Regions from separate parts of the Nostoc sp. CALU 546 genome, predicted to be linked through region 3. Evidence: predicted binding sites of a transcription regulator. Region 3 holds the regulator's gene; each other region holds the start of a gene.
The links. Region 3 encodes HrcA, which represses chaperone genes, less so after heat shock. Its sites were predicted from a motif close to TTAGCACTCNNGANTCNNGAGTGCTAA; they were not measured.

Region 1: the regulator HrcA is predicted to act here: its motif matches at 3,403-3,429, upstream of groES (co-chaperone GroES).
Region 2: the regulator HrcA is predicted to act here: its motif matches at 1,491-1,517, upstream of groL (chaperonin GroEL).

The regions. Positions count from the first base shown of each region.
Region 1 covers NZ_JAWJTF010000002.1:67,498-73,626, reverse strand. Annotated here, with positions in the region: gene RRG12_RS01430 (ATP-binding protein) at 1-858, shown strand, start outside; gene RRG12_RS01425 (NIL domain-containing protein) at 1,267-1,575, shown strand; gene RRG12_RS01420 (response regulator transcription factor) at 1,647-2,324, opposite strand; gene groES (co-chaperone GroES) at 3,451-3,762, shown strand; gene groL (chaperonin GroEL) at 3,849-5,483, shown strand; gene RRG12_RS01405 (HNH endonuclease) at 5,584-6,129, shown strand, end outside.
Region 2 covers NZ_JAWJTF010000016.1:64,614-70,742, forward strand. Annotated here, with positions in the region: gene groL (chaperonin GroEL) at 1-1,458, opposite strand, end outside; gene RRG12_RS10785 (MraY family glycosyltransferase) at 1,617-2,699, shown strand; gene RRG12_RS10790 (sodium-dependent bicarbonate transport family permease) at 3,505-4,473, shown strand; gene RRG12_RS10795 (P-II family nitrogen regulator) at 4,478-4,789, shown strand; gene RRG12_RS10800 (carbonic anhydrase) at 4,806-5,519, shown strand; gene RRG12_RS10805 (hypothetical protein) at 5,512-5,664, opposite strand; gene RRG12_RS10810 (efflux RND transporter permease subunit) at 5,661-6,129, opposite strand, start outside.
Region 3 covers NZ_JAWJTF010000001.1:7,780-13,908, forward strand. Annotated here, with positions in the region: gene RRG12_RS00040 (PRC-barrel domain-containing protein) at 1-1,167, shown strand, start outside; gene RRG12_RS00045 (DUF2834 domain-containing protein) at 1,536-2,210, opposite strand; gene hrcA (heat-inducible transcriptional repressor HrcA) at 2,321-3,430, opposite strand; gene RRG12_RS00055 (rhodanese-like domain-containing protein) at 3,990-4,322, opposite strand; gene RRG12_RS00060 (DUF3352 domain-containing protein) at 4,481-6,129, shown strand, end outside.

The DNA.
Region 1 (6,129 bases), on a different contig from region 3:
GCACAACAGTTAAAAAATACCTTACAGGAATTGCAAACAACCCAAGTACAATTGATCCAGACTGAGAAAATGTCTAGCTTGGGTCGGATGGTCGCAGGTTTAGCCCACGAAATTAATAATCCTGTTAATTTTATTCACGGCAATTTTGATCATCTTAATAACCATGTAAACTGTCTTGTAAATTTCATTGAACTATATCAACAAGAACATCCAGAGTTATATTCTTTATTTGAAGAAAAATTTGGTGATTTTAATCTTGATTTTATCATCGATGATTTACCAAAAATTCTTTCATCCATGAGGATAGGGACTGATCGGATTCGTGACATTGTGCTATCCCTAAGAAATTTTTCTCGACTCGATCAGTCAGAGAAAAAAGCTGTGAATATTCATGAAGGGATTGAAAGTACGTTATTACTCTTAAATCATCGGCTACAATCAAAAATTGAAATTATTAAAAACTATGGAAATCTCCCACCAGTTCAATGTTATCCAGCACAACTAAACCAAGTATTCATGAATATCCTTAGTAATGGCATTGATGCTTTACTAGACTTAGATAATCAGATCCAAAAGCAAATCCTGATTAAAACTGAAGTAACTGAATTAGATACAGTGATAATTACATTCAGGGATAACGGTGATGGAATAGATTCGGAGATCCAAAGCAAGATATTTGATCCTTTTTTTACAACTAAACCTATCAACAAAGGAACAGGATTAGGTTTGGCAATTAGCCATCAAATTATTGAGAAACATCAGGGAAATATCCAGCTAAAGTCTGAGTTTGCTTATGGAACAGAATTTGCGATTGAAATTCCAATAGCATTAGCTGTTAATCATAAAAACAACACTTAAATTAAGACTTCACCGGAGAATTATTTTTTAGGGCATTGATTTATCTTCTAACAAAATTTAACTTATAAGTTTCTAAATAAGAATGCTGAATTCTGTTTTAATAAATACATAATCCATTAGATGCTAATACTATTTAATTAAGACAAAAGACGCGATAAATCGCCGTCTCTACAATAATTTATCGCATCTTGTGCTCTATAATTTTCATCAAAAAACCTTAACCGAAGCGTATTGCATTAGATGCGATCGCACTTCTTTATAGGAATTCATCATTGATATCATCGAATCTTGATGATATCAATCGTGAATCATTTATTACCCCTTGCGTACATGGGATGAGTGGCGCTAGTGTTAAAAGAAATCGTGCAAAGCTGAACCCTCGTCCAAGAAGTCGAATAGGAAGCTACAATGTCAATTCAAAATAGACAGGTAAAATCTAATACTGATATTTTAGATAATAGACGTACCCAAACTCGCATCCAGATTCGTATTCCTAAAGACTTACATGAGGAACCAGTGATTTCACGACTGGTTTCTCACTATGGCGTCACAGTCATTATTGCTGATGCTCAGGTAAGCGCAAACGTGCCACAATATAGCTGCTTCGATCTGGAACTACGGGGCACTGTTTCCCAGATTGAAAGTGCCTTAACTTACCTGGATGAACTGGATTTAGAAGTTTTGCACCAATCTAGCCCTGAAGAAGATGGTTGGTAATCAATTTTCGATTTCGGATTTTGGATTTTAGATTATCAATCCAAAATCCAAAATCTAAAATCTAAAATTGGCTATGCCATTTGATTTTCAATCGCCCACCGCGCTAGTTCAGTGCGGTTGTGGAGATTGGTTTTGCCCAACATATTGGACACATGGCTTTCAACCGTGCGCTGACTAACATTTAGTTCTTCAGCAATTTCACGGTTAGCTAAACCCCTAGCAACAAACTGAACTACTTTCAGTTCGGTTGGGGTTAATTGCACATCGAAGGGAACCTGGATACGGGAACCGTTTTCGCCTCCTTTTGCTTGGTGTTCTTTCCAACGGATAGTTTGTTTCAGCGAGGATTCAACTTGTGCTACGAGTTCTTCTGGCTCAAAGGGCTTGACCATATAAACATCAGCACCTTTATTCAGACCCTTAACTCGGTCTGCACTTTGTCCCTTAGCTGAAAGGAAAAGAACCGGAATCCAGCTGGTGCGTTCGTTTTGCCGGACTTGTTCCACAAAAGTATATCCGTCCATTTCCGGCATCATCACATCGCAGATGATCATGTCTGGAACATCTTGCTCTAAAATTTCCAGAGCTTCACGTCCATTTTCAGCGGTGATGACTTCATATCCCCGGAATTCCAAGTAATCCTTCACCAGCAAGATGAGGTTAGGGTCATCATCAATCAATAGAAGTCGTTTGTGATCTTTCATGCTGGGCTCTTTCATAGCAGTGGCACTTGTCGCGCTTCGGTCCATCAAAGTCTTGAATATTTATCCTCTATGTGGGTTATTCGAGATGTTGTCCTTTTTCCTACTTAACTTGCCTTTGCTGCCTCGAAGTCTCAAAAATGCCGAGCACTTTCAATAGACTAGTAGCTCGATAGCAAAAGTCCAGCAAGGATACGTATAGCAGTAGTATCTATAATGCGCTATTATATATCGCTTTGAAAGGGGCGGGGTAAAAAACACTGATTAAATAATAATCTTTCGGACTCACAAGTAAGTATTGGCTTAAAGATGACCCTACCTCAAAACCAACCCGCACTTTCTTAAAGCTTACTGCTATACCATATCTTTTGGATGTTAAGCCTCTATGAGGTGTTCTCAAGAAACTAGGGAAGTTTCTGGCAAAGGATGGGTTGAAAACGCATATTTTTCTACCACCTTATTGCCTATTTAGTGTTCTCGGATGATCCGAAGGGTAACTTCCGGGTTTGCTTGGCGATACCAGACACCATTAGGGTAAACCACTATTATGGGTCTAGAACAAGAAACACGCAAGCACTTGGCTTTAGTTTTATAGACGCAAATAGAATAACTTGCTTGCGGCTCATCGAGTTTTAATTCTTTAAGTCGCTTGTTTAAGTAATCCCAGAATTCCAGACTAGCTCGTTTTGAGCAGCAATTGTCTGGTCAGCGCAAATAAAAAATATGTCGCTGAATTTTTGCAAGTCCTAAACTTTCTACACAATTACTCAGGGTCTTATGTTCCAGAGACTTAGTAGTTTTGGGGATTTGGTGGCTGGACTGGATCACTTTCACTGTATTGTTACTCATCGAGCGGCTCCCTGATTACAGTTCTATAACAATTTGCAAGCTTTGCAAATAAAGTTGAATGGGGAGTGGGGAACGGGGAACGGGGAATGGGGAAGAATTCTCATAACTCTTAACTCTCTACTCCTAACTCCCTACTCCCTACTCTCTTCGTAACTTACAGAACAAACCCTGAAAAGTAGAAATAATTAAGCATTTATACTTAAGTACATCTATGAGCCTCTAGTTCGGGAACCCGTACTCAATGAATTCTTGCCATTGGACGCTACTTTTCGGTAAATTAGCACTCAGGAGTCGAGAGTGCTAAACTTTAAGGGAAAGAAATAATATGGCAGCTTTATCTTTAAGCGTTTCTACAGTTAAACCTTTGAGCGATCGCGTTTTCGTAAAAGTGAACGCTTCTGAGGAAAAGACCGCAGGTGGTCTGTATTTACCCGATACCGCCAAGGAAAAGCCCCAAGTAGGGGAAGTAGTTGCCCTTGGCCCTGGCAAGCGTAACGATGACGGTAGCCGTCAAGAATTAGAAATTAAAGTCGGTGACAAGGTGCTGTACTCCAAGTACGCTGGCACTGACATCAAACTTGGCACTGAAGAATATGTACTGCTTTCTGAAAAAGATATTTTAGCAGTTGTTATCTAGTGGTCATTAGTCATTAGCCAATGACAAATGACGAAAGACGAAAGACAAAATACAAAAGACGAGAGACAAAGGACAACTAAGCAATTATGGCAAAGCGCATTATCTACAACGAAAACGCCCGTCGCGCCTTGGAACGAGGCATTGACATCCTGGCTGAGGCTGTAGCTGTTACCCTTGGTCCCAAAGGTCGCAACGTAGTTCTAGAAAAGAAGTTTGGCGCACCGCAAATCGTCAATGACGGTGTAACGATCGCTAAAGAAATCGAATTAGAAGACCACATTGAAAACACTGGTGTAGCTCTGATTCGTCAAGCTGCTTCTAAGACCAATGATGCTGCGGGCGATGGTACTACCACTGCTACCGTTTTAGCTCATGCGATCGTCAAAGAAGGCTTGCGGAACGTTGCAGCTGGTGCTAACGCAATTTCCCTGAAGCGTGGTATTGACAAAGCTACTGCCTTTTTGGTAGACAAAATCAAAGAACACGCCCGTCCAGTGGAAGATTCCAAAGCCATTGCCCAAGTTGGTGCGATCTCGGCTGGTAATGACGAAGAAGTCGGTCAGATGATTGCCCAAGCAATGGACAAGGTGGGTAAAGAAGGCGTAATTTCCCTAGAAGAAGGGAAATCTATGTTCACCGAGTTGGAAATCACTGAAGGGATGCGCTTTGACAAAGGCTACATCTCTCCTTATTTCGCTACTGACCCTGAGCGGATGGAAGCAGTTTTTGATGAGCCTTTCATACTGCTGACCGATAAGAAAATCGCTTTGGTACAAGACCTTGTACCAGTGTTAGAGCAAGTAGCTCGTGCTGGTCGTCCTTTGGTGATTATCGCTGAAGATATTGAAAAAGAAGCTTTGGCAACCTTGGTAGTAAACCGTTTACGCGGTGTACTCAACGTGGCTGCTGTTAAAGCTCCTGGTTTTGGCGATCGCCGCAAAGCACTACTAGAAGACATCGCTGTTTTGACCGGTGGTCAACTAATTACCGAAGATGCTGGTTTGAAGCTAGATAACACCAAGCTAGATAGCCTGGGTAAAGCTCGCCGAATCACCATCACCAAGGACAGCACCACAATTGTTGCCGAAGGTAACGAAGCTGCCGTTAAGGCTCGTGTCGAACAGATTCGTCGTCAAATCGATGAAACCGAATCTTCTTACGACAAAGAGAAATTACAAGAGCGTCTTGCTAAACTCTCCGGTGGTGTTGCTGTAGTGAAAGTTGGTGCAGCGACGGAAACCGAAATGAAAGACAAGAAGCTGCGCCTAGAAGACGCTATCAACGCCACCAAAGCTGCTGTGGAAGAAGGTATCGTTCCCGGCGGTGGTACAACTCTGGCTCACCTTGCTCCTGAATTGGAAGTTTGGGCAAAGAGCAATCTTAAGGATGAAGAGTTGATTGGTGCTTTGATTGTCGTTCGCGCCTTACCTGCACCTCTGAAGCGGATTGCTGAAAACGCCGGTCAGAATGGTGCTGTGATCGCTGAACGCGTGAAAGAGAAAGAATTCAACGTTGGCTACAACGCTGCGACAAACGAATTCGTCGATTTGTTAGCTGCTGGTATTGTTGACCCTGCAAAAGTGACTCGTTCTGCTCTGCAAAACGCTGCTTCCATCGCTGGCATGGTGTTGACAACCGAATGTATCATAGTTGACAAACCTGAGCCTAAAGATGGCGCTCCTGCTGGCGCTGGTGCTGGCGGCGGCGACTTCGATTACTAATACTTTGTAGTTACATAAGTTGTAAAACAGCTGCTTCCCTTGTGGAGGCGGCTGTTTTTTTGTTTGAACTACGGAGATGTAAAAAAAGGAGGAAGAAAAGATGAGTATAGATGTAAAAACACTTTGGGGTCGTTCTGGAAATCGGTGTGCTTTTTGTAAAATTGAACTAACACCTATTGGGTCAAAAAGTACTTTAGGTGAGATGGCTCATATCGTTGCTAAATCACCTAAGGGGCCTCGTGGTCAAAGCAATCTTACATCTGAACAAAGGGATGAATGCTCCAATTTAATATTGCTATGCCCAACACACCATACTCTAATTGATTCCAATCCAGAAGAATGGAAAGTGGAAAAGTTAAAGCAAATTAAGGCAGAACATGAAAATTGGGTTTCTAGTCAACTAGAAAATGGAAGAATTTATATAAATAAAATTGACAATTCAACTTTTCTTAAAGTAAGAGAAGAAGAATGGATTAAATTTGTTGGAAATCATGTATGGTCTATAGTTAGTTTAACACCTCTTCATATTTCTAATGATAGTCTTAATCCGCTTAATCCCGATTTACTAAAATCAATCCATACTTTGAAGTTACCTCAATTCTATGGTTATACGAGCATATCAGATAATATAAATCAATTTAATACA
Region 2 (6,129 bases), on a different contig from region 3:
TTCAAATTCGCCAGTAGCGGCGTTGTAGCCAATGTTGAAGTCGCTATCCCGGACTTTCGAGACGATCACAGAACCTTCAGCACCGGCATTGTCTGCTATTTGGCGCAAGGGGGCTTCTAGCGCTCGTTCGACAATATCAGCCCCAATTCTTTCTTCGTCATTTTGTAAGGTCTTTTTAATCGCTTCTACCACCTTAGCTAAGTGAATCAAGGTTGTCCCACCACCAGGAACAATACCTTCTTCCACGGCTGCTTTAGTAGCATTCAGCGCGTCTTCAATCCGCAGTTTACGGTCTTTGAGTTCGGTTTCGGTTGCCGCACCCACTTTAATCACTGCCACGCCGCCAGCAAGCTTGGCGATGCGTTCTTGGAGCTTTTCTTGATCGTATTCAGAATCGGTTTCTTCTAACTGTCTACGAATTTGACCAATCCGCTTTTGTACTTCTGGCTTGGTGACACTGCCAGCTACAATGGTGGTGCTTTCTTTGTCAATGGTAATTTTGCGGGCAGTTCCCAGCGCTTCTAGAGCAGCGGTATCTAGGCTTAAGCCGATTTCTTCGGAAATCAACTGTCCATCGGTGAGAATGGCAATATCTTCTAACAAAGCTTTGCGGCGATCGCCAAACCCAGGCGCTTTAATGGCAGCCACGGCTAGTACACCCCGCGCTTTGTTCACTACCAGAGTTGCCAAAGCATCACCTTCGACATCTTCAGCAATGATTAACAAAGGCTGACCAGAACGGGCGACTTTTTCCAAAATTGGCACTAAATCTTGGATGCTGCTGATTTTTTTGTCAGTAACCAAGATCCGAGCGTTTTCAAATTCAACAATTTGCCGCTCGTTGTTGGTGACGAAGTAGGGAGAAATGTAACCTCTATCAATCTGCATCCCTTCAACTACTTCTAGTTCGGTGGTTAGGGATTTAGATTCTTCAACGGTAATGACACCATCTTTGGTGACTTTTTCCATTGCTTGGGCTAACATTTGGCCAACTTCTTCATCGTTACCAGCAGAGACAGTAGCAACTTGAGCGATCGCACTTCCTTCTACTGGCTTGGCTATTTTGGCAATTTCTTCTACCAATGCCTCAATAGTTTTGTCGATCCCACGTCTTAAGCTAACTGGATTACTACCCGCCGCGACGTTCTTTAAACCTTCCCGAATCAAGGCTTGTGCTAAAACTGTGGCGGTGGTTGTACCATCCCCAGCGACATCTTTAGTTTTTGAGGCTACTTCCTGGATGAGTCTTGCACCAGTATTTTCCAAAGGATCTTCTAATTCAATTTCCTTGGCAACAGTGATACCATCGTTGACAATTTGAGGTGCGCCAAACTTTTTTTCTAAAAGGACATTGCGACCTTTAGGCCCCAAGGTGATTTTTACGGCATCGGCAAGGGCGTTAACACCCCTTTCTAGAGCTCGCCGCGATTCCTCGTCAAATGCAATAATTTTCGCCATGTTTTATTTCTCCAGCGCTTCCATTAGACAATTTAGCACTCACAGCGCCAGAGTGCTAATCTCTCAAGCGGCTCAAGTTACAAATGGAAATAAAAAAAATTGATTAATATACAGGTGATGCTCATATTAGATACTGGCAGTAATGCTTGAATTGGGAGATGAATCTAGACAACTCCCTTAAGTCCCTTGGTATTGCCGACCCTAGCGGCACCGGCTGGTTGGCAGTAGTATTTACGTTCCTCTTGGCTTGGCTTGTAACTTGGCGTTTAATTCCGACAGTACGAAAATTTGCCTTGCGGGTAGGTTGGGCTGACCAACCCAACGCACGGCGACTCAATCGAGAACCTTTACCCAATGCAGGGGGGCTAGCTATCTACGCGGGTGTGATTGCCGCGCTGGTATTAGCTAGCCTTTTACGACCGATCGAACTCCAAAACGTATTGGCTCAGGTGCTCACTATTCTGTTGGGGGGTTCGATATTAGTTCTTGTGGGCTTTATCGATGATCAGTTCGGCTTACCGCCCTCTGTTCGATTGTGGGCGCAAATTGTCACGGCACTGTTGCTGGTAGCTAATGGCATCAGTGTCCAAGTGATGTTTGGCACTCCTATCGACTCGTTACTATCCATGTTGCTAACAGTGCTATGGGTAGTAGGGATTACCAACGCCATTAACTTGATGGATGGTATGGATGGTTTGGCGGGAGGAATCAGCTTTATTACCGCCATGAGTTTGTTGGGGGTTGCAGCCCAATTTAACAATCGTGCAGCAGCTATTTTGGTATTAGCAGCCTTGGGAGGTGCTGCACTAGGGTTTTTGCGCCATAATTTCTATCCATCACGAATTATTATGGGTGATGCCGGAGCATACTTTTTTGGCTATGTGCTGGCAGCAACTAGTATTTTAGGCAAACTGCAACAAAACACAGTTTATGCACTAATTCCTACTGTTTTATTTCTGTTGTTACCAGTGCTAGACACCACTCAAGTATTTGTGCGGCGGCTACTAGCAGGAAATAACCCTCTCAGTACTCCTGGTAAAGACCATTTGCACCACCGCTTACTTGCTTGGGGACTTTCCCAGCGCCATGCTGCGTTCACTCTTTGGTCAATTACCTTAGTTTTCAACTTGCTGGCGATGAGAATACAAGGTATGAGTTCGGCTGTGATACTGACTACCGCCAGTAGCATTATTCTTCTTTTGGGTTTTACTGTCTGGCAAAGAATACGCCAACAACCTTAGTTGCTTGTCGGGTGGGTTAAGCGCGATCGCATCGCCTTCACCCACCATCGAACAATAGAAGTTAGCTGCTAATCCTGATTTTCCCTATGCTGCAAAGCTTAACTCGATGTTAAGACGGCAAGGTGCGTGGTGAGGTCTAACGACCTTGTGGCGTATTATGGTCAAGAATCACGCGATTGCTAGGTCGTGGAAAGAGGAAACCCAAGGAGTGATCTTTGGAATCCCCCATTGCATTCGGTACTCCGAATCAGTTGTGGGAGGATGTCAAATCTGACCGTCATTTTGAGCAAGCGGGATTTGCTAAATTGTTGTAAATCAAAAAATACTGGCATTTAGACAAGGTTTTTATTGTGGCAATTAATGAATTGCCACGACAATACGTTAACTTTTCTATGTAGATAAGTTAGCCATCAGTTATTCCTGCGCGTTCTGTCGTAAAATCAGCGACGGGGAATCAAAAATTATAAAAATACTGGGTAATTTCTGACTTGTTCTGTTGTCAACAGTAGGGGCAATACTCTGCGGGAAGCCGCTTCTCTACGAGACGCTACGCGAACGCGTCTACATGAATTGCCCCTCCGGATTTTCGTAGGGACACCGCAATGTTCCCTAGCCCGTGCTTTATTTGTTTGAAAAAGGCTGTAATACCTAACCGAGAGTATTGTCACCAATAGGACTATTCACTCCTTGAATACCCAATTGACATTGGGTAGCAATACACGATACATCATGATTCAACCGTTAAATTTTTAAAGATGAAAAATTTCTTTAATTTCAGGTTTAACCAATACAAGGAGGGGTGGATATGGATTTTAGCTTAATTGTATCCAATATTTTGAATCCGCCAATCCTGTTTTTCTTTTTAGGAATGATTGCTGTTTTTGTCAAGTCCGATCTAGAAATTCCTGCACCAATTCCCAAACTATTTTCGTTGTATCTGCTGTTTGCCATTGGTTTTAAGGGAGGAGTAGAACTAATCAAAAGCGGTGTAACTCAGGAAGTAATTCTAACACTCGCAGCAGCAATGATGATGGCTTGCGTTGTTCCAATTTATACCTTTTTTATCCTGAAGTGGAAATTGGATACTTATGATGCGGCTGCGATCGCTGCAACTTATGGCTCTATCAGTGCTGTCACCTTCATCACGGCTAGCGCTTTTTTAACTGAGCTTGGCATTAATTTTGATGGTTACATGGTAGCAGCTCTTGCCCTGATGGAATCTCCAGCGATTATAGTTGGTCTAATTTTGGTGAATATATTCACCGCCGATGGCAAGCGGGACTTATCGTGGCCGGAAGTTTTACAAGAAGCATTTCTTAATAGTTCAGTTTTTCTCCTAGTTGGTAGTCTCTTTATAGGTGTCTTGACAGGAGAACACGGTTGGAAAGTATTAGAACCCTTTACTCAAGGGTTATTTTATGGTGTTCTCACCTTCTTTTTACTGGACATGGGATTGGTCGCTGCTAGAAGAATTAAAGACTTGCAAAAAACCGGAGTTTTCCTAATTTTATTTGCCATACTAATTCCTATACTCAATGCAGGGATTGGGTTGTTAATTGCCAAATTCATCGGTATGCCTCGCGGAGATTCGCTTTTGTTCGCTGTATTGTGTGCCAGCGCTTCTTATATTGCTGTTCCAGCGGCGATGCGGATGACTGTTCCAGAAGCAAATCCCAGCCTGTATGTTTCTACCGCTCTAGCGGTGACATTTCCGTTCAATATTATTGTGGGAATTCCGCTATATCTCTACGGAATTAACCTATTTTGGAGCTAATAATATGCACGTAGTTAAAAAGATAGAAATTATCGCTAACTCCTTTGAGCTTGCCAAAATTTTAGATAATTTAGACAAGTCGGGTGTACATAACCATGCCGTAATCCGAAATGTTGCTGGTAAAGGATTACAAGGAACGACAGAAGATTTAGACATGACTATGCTTGATAATGTTTACATCCTGGCATTTTGTATGCCAGAACAACTCAAACCTGTTGTAGAAAATATCAAACCACTTCTCAACAAGTTCGGGGGTACTTGCTACGTTTCTGATGTGATGGAGATTCGCTCTGTCAGATGTGTTGCGTCAATGTAAGAGAGTTATAAATTCAATGAAGCATTTCATAGAACGTCGTGACTTTTTAAAGTTAGGAATGACCGGGGCGTTTGGGATGATGTTATCTGCCAGCGATTTACTCTGGCGGGTAGAACAGGCTACAGCGGGCGAAATGCACCCAGCCTCTACTCAATCCCTTAGTCCCGATGCAGCCTTACAAAAGCTGATAGAGGGAAATCAGCGATTTGTTGATCATCATCCCCAATACCCCGATCAATCTGCGCTGCGGTTGCAGGAAGTTGCTCAAGCTCAACATCCGTTTGCAACTATTCTTAGTTGTGCGGATTCACGAGTACCCGCAGAAATTGTTTTTGACCAAGGCATTGGGGATATTTTTGATGTTCGGATTGCCGGAAATATTGCCACACATGAAGCGCTCGGCAGTATTGAATATGCGGTTGTATTATTAGGCAGTCCGCTGCTGATGGTGATGGGTCATGAGCGTTGTGGGGCTGTAACCGCCGCTGTACAAAACGAATCGTTACCTGGTGATATTAGTACTTTTGTTCAGGCAATTAAGCCAGCCCTGAAAAATGTCAAAGATCAGCCAGGTGATGCGGTTGAAAACGCTGTCGTGGCAAATGTGCAATATCAAATTGAACGGTTGAAGCACTCAAAGCTTTTAACTAAGCAGGTGGAGGCGGGAAAATTGAAAATTGTGGGGGGTCGTTACGATTTAGATACAGGTAAAGTAGTTATTATTACTTAGTTCGGCAAACCTCAAATTTCAGACAGGAGCGATCGCTTTTAGTTTTCCAGAAGAGATAATCGCGATCGCAAATCGAAAAAGCCTCTTGCCCCTTGATGTCTAAATGATAAGTCTTTAGCCAAACACGATATAAGAGAAGTGTCAAATTGCCTGTTTGCGCCAATTTCGTTTTTGCAGCTTGGTTTGCCAAGATTCCATGTAGGTGTAGAAAACGGGCGTCAAATAAAGTGTGAGAAACTGCGAGAACACCAACCCCCCAACTACAGCTAAACCAAGGGGACGACGTGTATCTGCACCGGCTCCCAAACCGAGGGCGATAGGCAGTGTACCCATGAGTGCTGCCATTGTTGTCATCATGATGGGGCGGAACCTCACCAAGCAGGCTTCATAGATAGCATCATAAGCAGTTTTGCCATTTTGACGGGCAATAATTGCAAAGTCAACCATCATGATCCCGTTTTTCTTCACAATGCCAACCAGCAGGATGATGCCCACGAAGGCGTAAATATTCAAGTCAACTTGAAACAGCAATAGAGTCAGTATTGCCCCAAATCCAGCGGAAGGTAAGCTAGAAAGGATTGTTAATGGGTGAATGAAGTTTTCGTAGAGA
Region 3 (6,129 bases):
GCCTTTGTACCTCCAGAAACCTCTCAAATGATGGAAGAACAGGTGGGTGGTATCCGAGGAGTTGTTCAGGCAACTGGAGATAGATTACAAGAATCGGCTGAGACTACCAATCGCAGATTGCAAACAGCATCTCAAACCGTGAATGAGCAGATGCAAAGCTCAGTAGAGAGTATGAACCGTGTGCTACAGGAAGCAAGTCAGAATGCAGGTGAGCAATTGCAAGCTGTAACTGATGCTACTAGCAGCAAACTGCAAGACCTCAATCGAGATGCAACTGCTTCCCTAACAAACAATTTGGTTGATCCTGCCGAGCAAAAGGTATATGTGATTGGCAAGCATGTTGAGCGGGATGTGCTGACTCCAGACGGGAATGTACTGCTACTACAGGGGCAGGAAGTGACGCTAGTCGATGCAGAAGCAGCCGATCGCATGGGTATCCTTGATGAACTTTATCGAGCTACGGGTGGTAGCCTGACTGTCAATATCAGTCGCAATTTGCAAGCAGCAACAGAATCTACTAGCAATCGAATTGGGAGCCTAACTCACAGTAGCGCCGCTAATCTGCGTCACTCGGTTGATTCGCTGGTAGGACATGTGGCGATCCAGCAGGCAAGAGGGCGTAGAGTCGTACAAACAGTGCGTGCTAACGATGGCTTAATTATTGCGGCATCTGGGCAAATTGTGACGGAATCTCTTCTGGATCGGGCCCAGACTTACGGTAAAGAAGCAGAATTGCTGAACGCTGTCGGTCTGACTCTGGCAACCGCAGTCGGTTCTACCGCAAGTGACAGATGGTTAGAAAACAAAGTTCAACTGCGCGATGGGGCAAGTATTGCTCAAGAGAATCTCAACACTTTTTGGCAAGCCTTGAAAGTGAAGGCAGAAAACTTACAAGGACGCGGCACACGGGCAATGAAGAAGCAACGGATTGAACAAGCTCTGGGTCGTCCAGTTACCCGTGTCATTCTTGACCCAGAAGACAACGTGATTCTGAATGTAGGTGAATTGATTACACATCGCGCTGTTAGTCAAGCTGAAGAAAGTGGAGTTCTGAATATCTTACTGAGTTCGGTCTATACCAAGGAGCCAGAAATCTCTGATCAGGAGTTACGTGCTTCAGAATATGGAATGGCAGCCTTGGCGCATCATGGTAATGGGGTAAAATAAACAACCGATGCTGTTGGCAACACTTGTTTTTATGCGATTTCTTGTTCTAGCTGTCGGCAGGAGGTAAAAGTATTACTATTCCTAGCCTTGGGATTTTCAAAATGTCCTAACCTATGTGGTTACGGCTATACCATTTTAGATTTTAGATTTTGGATTGTGAGAAACGCACTTTATCGAACAGAATTCTGAATTCTGAATAAATTTTGACCTAAAAAGCGGATAGCGCAGCGTAAAGCCTTCTCTTTCGGAGACGCTAACGCGAACGGCATGGCAACTCTTAGAGACGCTAGCGCGTAGCTTGCTTCTCCGTAGGAGTACGCTTAGAGCAAGTATTCGAGCGTCTTTATTCTGACTTCTTCATTCAATCTTCAATTCGCTACTGGCTGCTGGGATATGGACTCTATACCCACTTCTTCTAAAGGTGGACGCACAGATAAATAAATTAATGGGCCGAATAACGGTATCAACGCTATTAACCAGAAAAACTGGGGATTTTTCCAACCGCGACGCGCCATATCATCCTCCAGTAATGTAGGAAATAATAGGCAAAGTAGACAGAAGTCTAAACTCATCACATTTATGAAGCGGTTAGTTTGCCACTGTTGGACAAAATTGCCCCAATCTCCGTCTCTTAAACCATAAGCAACTAAAATAGCTGTGGATACCGTCAAAACAACCCCAGTCATACGAGAATCTAGTAGTTTGAGTAAGGCATTTTTTTTACCAACAAACTGATTATTTGGTTCCCTAATGGCTAAGTACGGCAACAAAGCAAAAGCACCAACTCCGAAAGAAGCGATCGCAAACAGCCAAGCAGGTATTTTTTGTCCTCTGCCATCAATCAACACTACTGCACTGTAGATGAGAGGCCAAATACCCATGAGGTTGAATAATGCTATTACTAACGGGTTAACACCTTCCCACTGCATAGTAGAAAGGTTTTTAATTAACTCGAATGTACCGGGTTGCTCAGGAGGCGCGAGGAAAAATGCATAGATAGTGAATCCCAGCCACAGTAAGCTAAAGGCAATTTTTCTAACCATGAAATATTTAAGTATTATTAATTTTGCCGCTATAAATTTGGGTTATCTGCTTGCTATGGTATCGTTCATTTGTCTCAAGCAGCTTGTCCTAAAATATTACACGATACGTATTAAGGATTGAAATAACTGAAAGCTTCAGAGAGATAATCAGCAGCAGATGCTACTACTGCGATCGCACTTTCATAATCTAGGCGCGTTGGCCCCAAAACTCCCACACTTCCTACTGGTATTGAACCTCGGCGATAGTTGGAAGAAATCAAGGTACAGGTGCGTATCGGTTCTAATGGATTTTCTGCACCAATGCGAACCGTTACCTTTGGTTTACCACCATCCTCCGGTTCTGGTTCCTCAAATATTAATCGCCACAGTTGGTCTTGTTCTTCTTCCAACAGGTGGATAATCGTTTGTACCTGCTGTAACTGGGAAAATTCTGGCTGGCGCAAAACTTCTGACACACCCCGAACCATAATTTGGGTTGCAGTCGGTGCATGAGTGCGACGACTCAATTCGGCAACTGAGTTTTTCAAGAATTCTCCATAGCGTTGGAACTCTTGATCTAGTTCGCTCCAGTCAAGATAGGCTAATTCCAACAGACTTCGACCCCGCAAGTGGCTATTCAAAAAATTAGAAACAATCTGCAACTCACGATCAATTACCTCTGAATCGCGCTGCGTTTCTTCCGGTTTTGAAGCCAAATCCATTAATTTTGAATGTGTCTCGTAACCATCAGTTACGACAATCAGCATGATTCGCCCAGCTTCAATTTGCACTAATTGCAGATGTCGCAATAGTGCTGTAGTGGTTTGCGGCATAGTGATCAAGCTAATACAACCACTCAAGGTTGCTAAAATTTGCGCGGCTCCTTGGAGTAAAGCTTCTAAACTCCGATCTTCCCACTGGAGATGCTTTTGCAGTGCCACTTCTACTTCTCGCCCTAAAGTTTCTGTTCGCGTAGCGTCTCGCAGAGAAGGTGTAATTAGCTGGTCAACATAAATGCGATAGCCTGAGTCTGAAGGTACACGTCCAGCAGAAGCGTGTGGTTGGTAGAGTAATCCAGACTTTTCTAAAACGCCCATCACATTGCGAATTGTAGCCGAGCTTACACCCAGGTCGTACTCTTCGACCAAAGCCTTTGAACCAACTGGCTCTGCCGTAGCAATGTAGTGACGTACCGTTGCCCAAAGTATATGCTGTTGTCGATTTGTTAACTGGACTTCCATTGTGGTATGTTTTGCTGAACGCAAATTCTAATCAAACTCTGAAAAAACTTGTAGATTTAATAGAAAACAGAGAATATTAATATTTTATTAAAATACCAAATTATACAGTTATATTATGATAAGTATTTTTAAAATTAATACACTATAGATACAGAGCATTTTTTTCAGACTAGGGTTGAAATAGTAGGTCAACTTTATTTGGCAAAAGCTGCTAGTACGGCAAAGCGGAAGTCAAAAGTCAAAAGTATTATGGAATAGACCTTTTAGGGATTTCAAATGGTTGCTCTATTTCCGCAGTGGCGTACTAGTTATAATCTACCTTTGTAATGCTTCTTTATAACCGTATTTTTGCACAAATTTGCAATTGCAAAAGTATTATTAGATACGTATTTTTTGGTAGGGACTAATTCTGAAATGTGATTTGCCCCAGCAAAAAGTTTTTGTGCAGATGTACTTGATGCCCAAATTCCAGGCTTTTTGGCAAGCGTTTAAAGTGATGTATTACTGTTCTTAGCATAGCAAAAGCCAGATGGAAGAGTCAGTTCCACCTGAGCAAAAGCTAATATTGGGGAATTGAAGGGTCTACTAATATGGAATAGGCATCAATACCACCCGAAATATTTTGCACATTTGTAAAACCTTGAGCAATCAACCACTGGCACATCTGGGCGGAGCGGATGCCGTGGTGACATAGCACAAGGGTTTCAGCTTGGGGATTGAAGAGGGTAGGTATTTGATCTCCCCATTCGGTAAATTGACTTAAAGGTAGGTTGACAAAGCCCTCAATGCTAGCGATCGCTAATTCTTCTGGTTCACGCACATCTACTAGCTGAATACTGGCATCACTAGAAGAAAGACGTTGCCCCAGTTCTTCTACACTAATTTGGTTCATGGGTTGACTAAAAAAATTCCCTATAAACAGTCCTAATCCTATTTATGGTGACAGAAAATCTCTGCCTTCGCATGAGTATCCATTCTCAAGAGGGTTGATAAATTCTGCTAAGGTTTCTGCTTAAATGGCTGTAAACCGTCTTTTTTAATATGTTTAATGTGAATAGACAACGTTCATTTATTGGTTTTATCGTAGCTGGGGCGATCGCACTGCTAGTAATTGCGATCGCTGGCTTTTACTGGTTTTTCGCTAAAAGTCCGGCTAACCTCATTGCTTCTAACTCTGGGCCTGGTGCGGCCATATTCGTGTCGAAACTTTCCCCTGCGATGGTTTCATTGCTGACGAATCCTGATCGTTTGCAGGTGTTGGAGCGCGAAGAAGAACTATCTAAACTCAAAACCAGTTTATTCGCCAAGAGTGGCATAGATTACAAACAAGACATTCAACCCTGGCTAGGGAACGAAATTACATTAGCGATCACCACCTTAGATATTGATCGCGATCCAGAAAACGGACAGCAGCTAGGGTATCTGTTGGCATTAGCAACCAAGCAACCGGAGAAAAGCCGCGAGTTTGTCGAGTTGTTGTTTTCTAAACGGGCGTTAGCCGGAGCAAACTTAGCTGTTGAACAATATAAAGGCGTAAAACTGATTTCTGACAATCAAGAAGTCATCACAGAAGAGAAAATCCAAAATCCAAAATCCAAAATCCAAAATTATCTAGCTGGTGCTGTTGTCGGCGAAGGCTTTGTATTATTTGCCAACGATCCGAAAGTGCTGCGAGATGCTATTAATAACGTCCAAGCGCCCGATCTGAATTTGACTAGCTCCCCCGAATACCAAAAAGCTAGAAAAGAACTGCCCAAAGGGGGTTTAGCTATAGCTTTCTTAAATCTTCCCATCGTGGCAAAATGGCAAGGGTTAGAGCTATCAGAACAAACTTATGACAGCGAAATCATTTCCCTGGCGTTAAACCCCAAAGGATTACTAGCGGAAACCACCTTTTTGACTTCATCGGAAATTGTTCCTCCATCTCCACCGCTATCTAAACCTGTGGGAGCATTGCAATATATTCCAGAGTCCACAGGTTTGGCAATTTCCGGCTCAAATTTGAGTAATTTAGCTGACAGTGATTTAGCCAAACTCTGGAAACAAGCAACAGCAACTATATATGGTTCTGGGGAAGATGTGGTTTCTCGGTTAGCAAAACCTTTAGTGGATATTCAAAAACGCTGGGGGATAAACTTACTAGAGGATATTTTTAGCTGGGTACAAGGAGAATATGCGATCGCATTGTTACCTGAGAAAGAGCAAATAACCCCCCATTGGATTTTTGTGGCAGAAAAATCTGAGGGTGTGGAACAAGGCATTGCTCGTTTAGATGCGATCGCCTCATCCAATGGACTCAGCATTAATCCCTTGACTATAGACAAGCAAAAAATCTCCGCTTGGACAGAGTTAACCACGGCGACAAAAAAAACTGATGCCAAAGAAGGAGCATCTTTTAGCATTGAAACAAAAGTGCTGGGATTGCATACAACTTTAGGAAATTACGAAATTTTCACCTCTGACTTAGAAACTATGGATGAAATTCTCACAACTAAGGATAATTCCATAATTGACAATCCCAATTTCAAAGATAGTATCGCGGCAATTCCCTTACCAAACCAAGGTTATGTTTATCTTGATTGGATAAGGAGCCAGAATTTGTTAGAGCGTCAAGTGCCGATTATCAAACTAGTGGAAGTCTTAGGGAAACCGTTTTTTAATAACTTGCGATCGCTCACAGTCAGTAGTTATGGAACTGA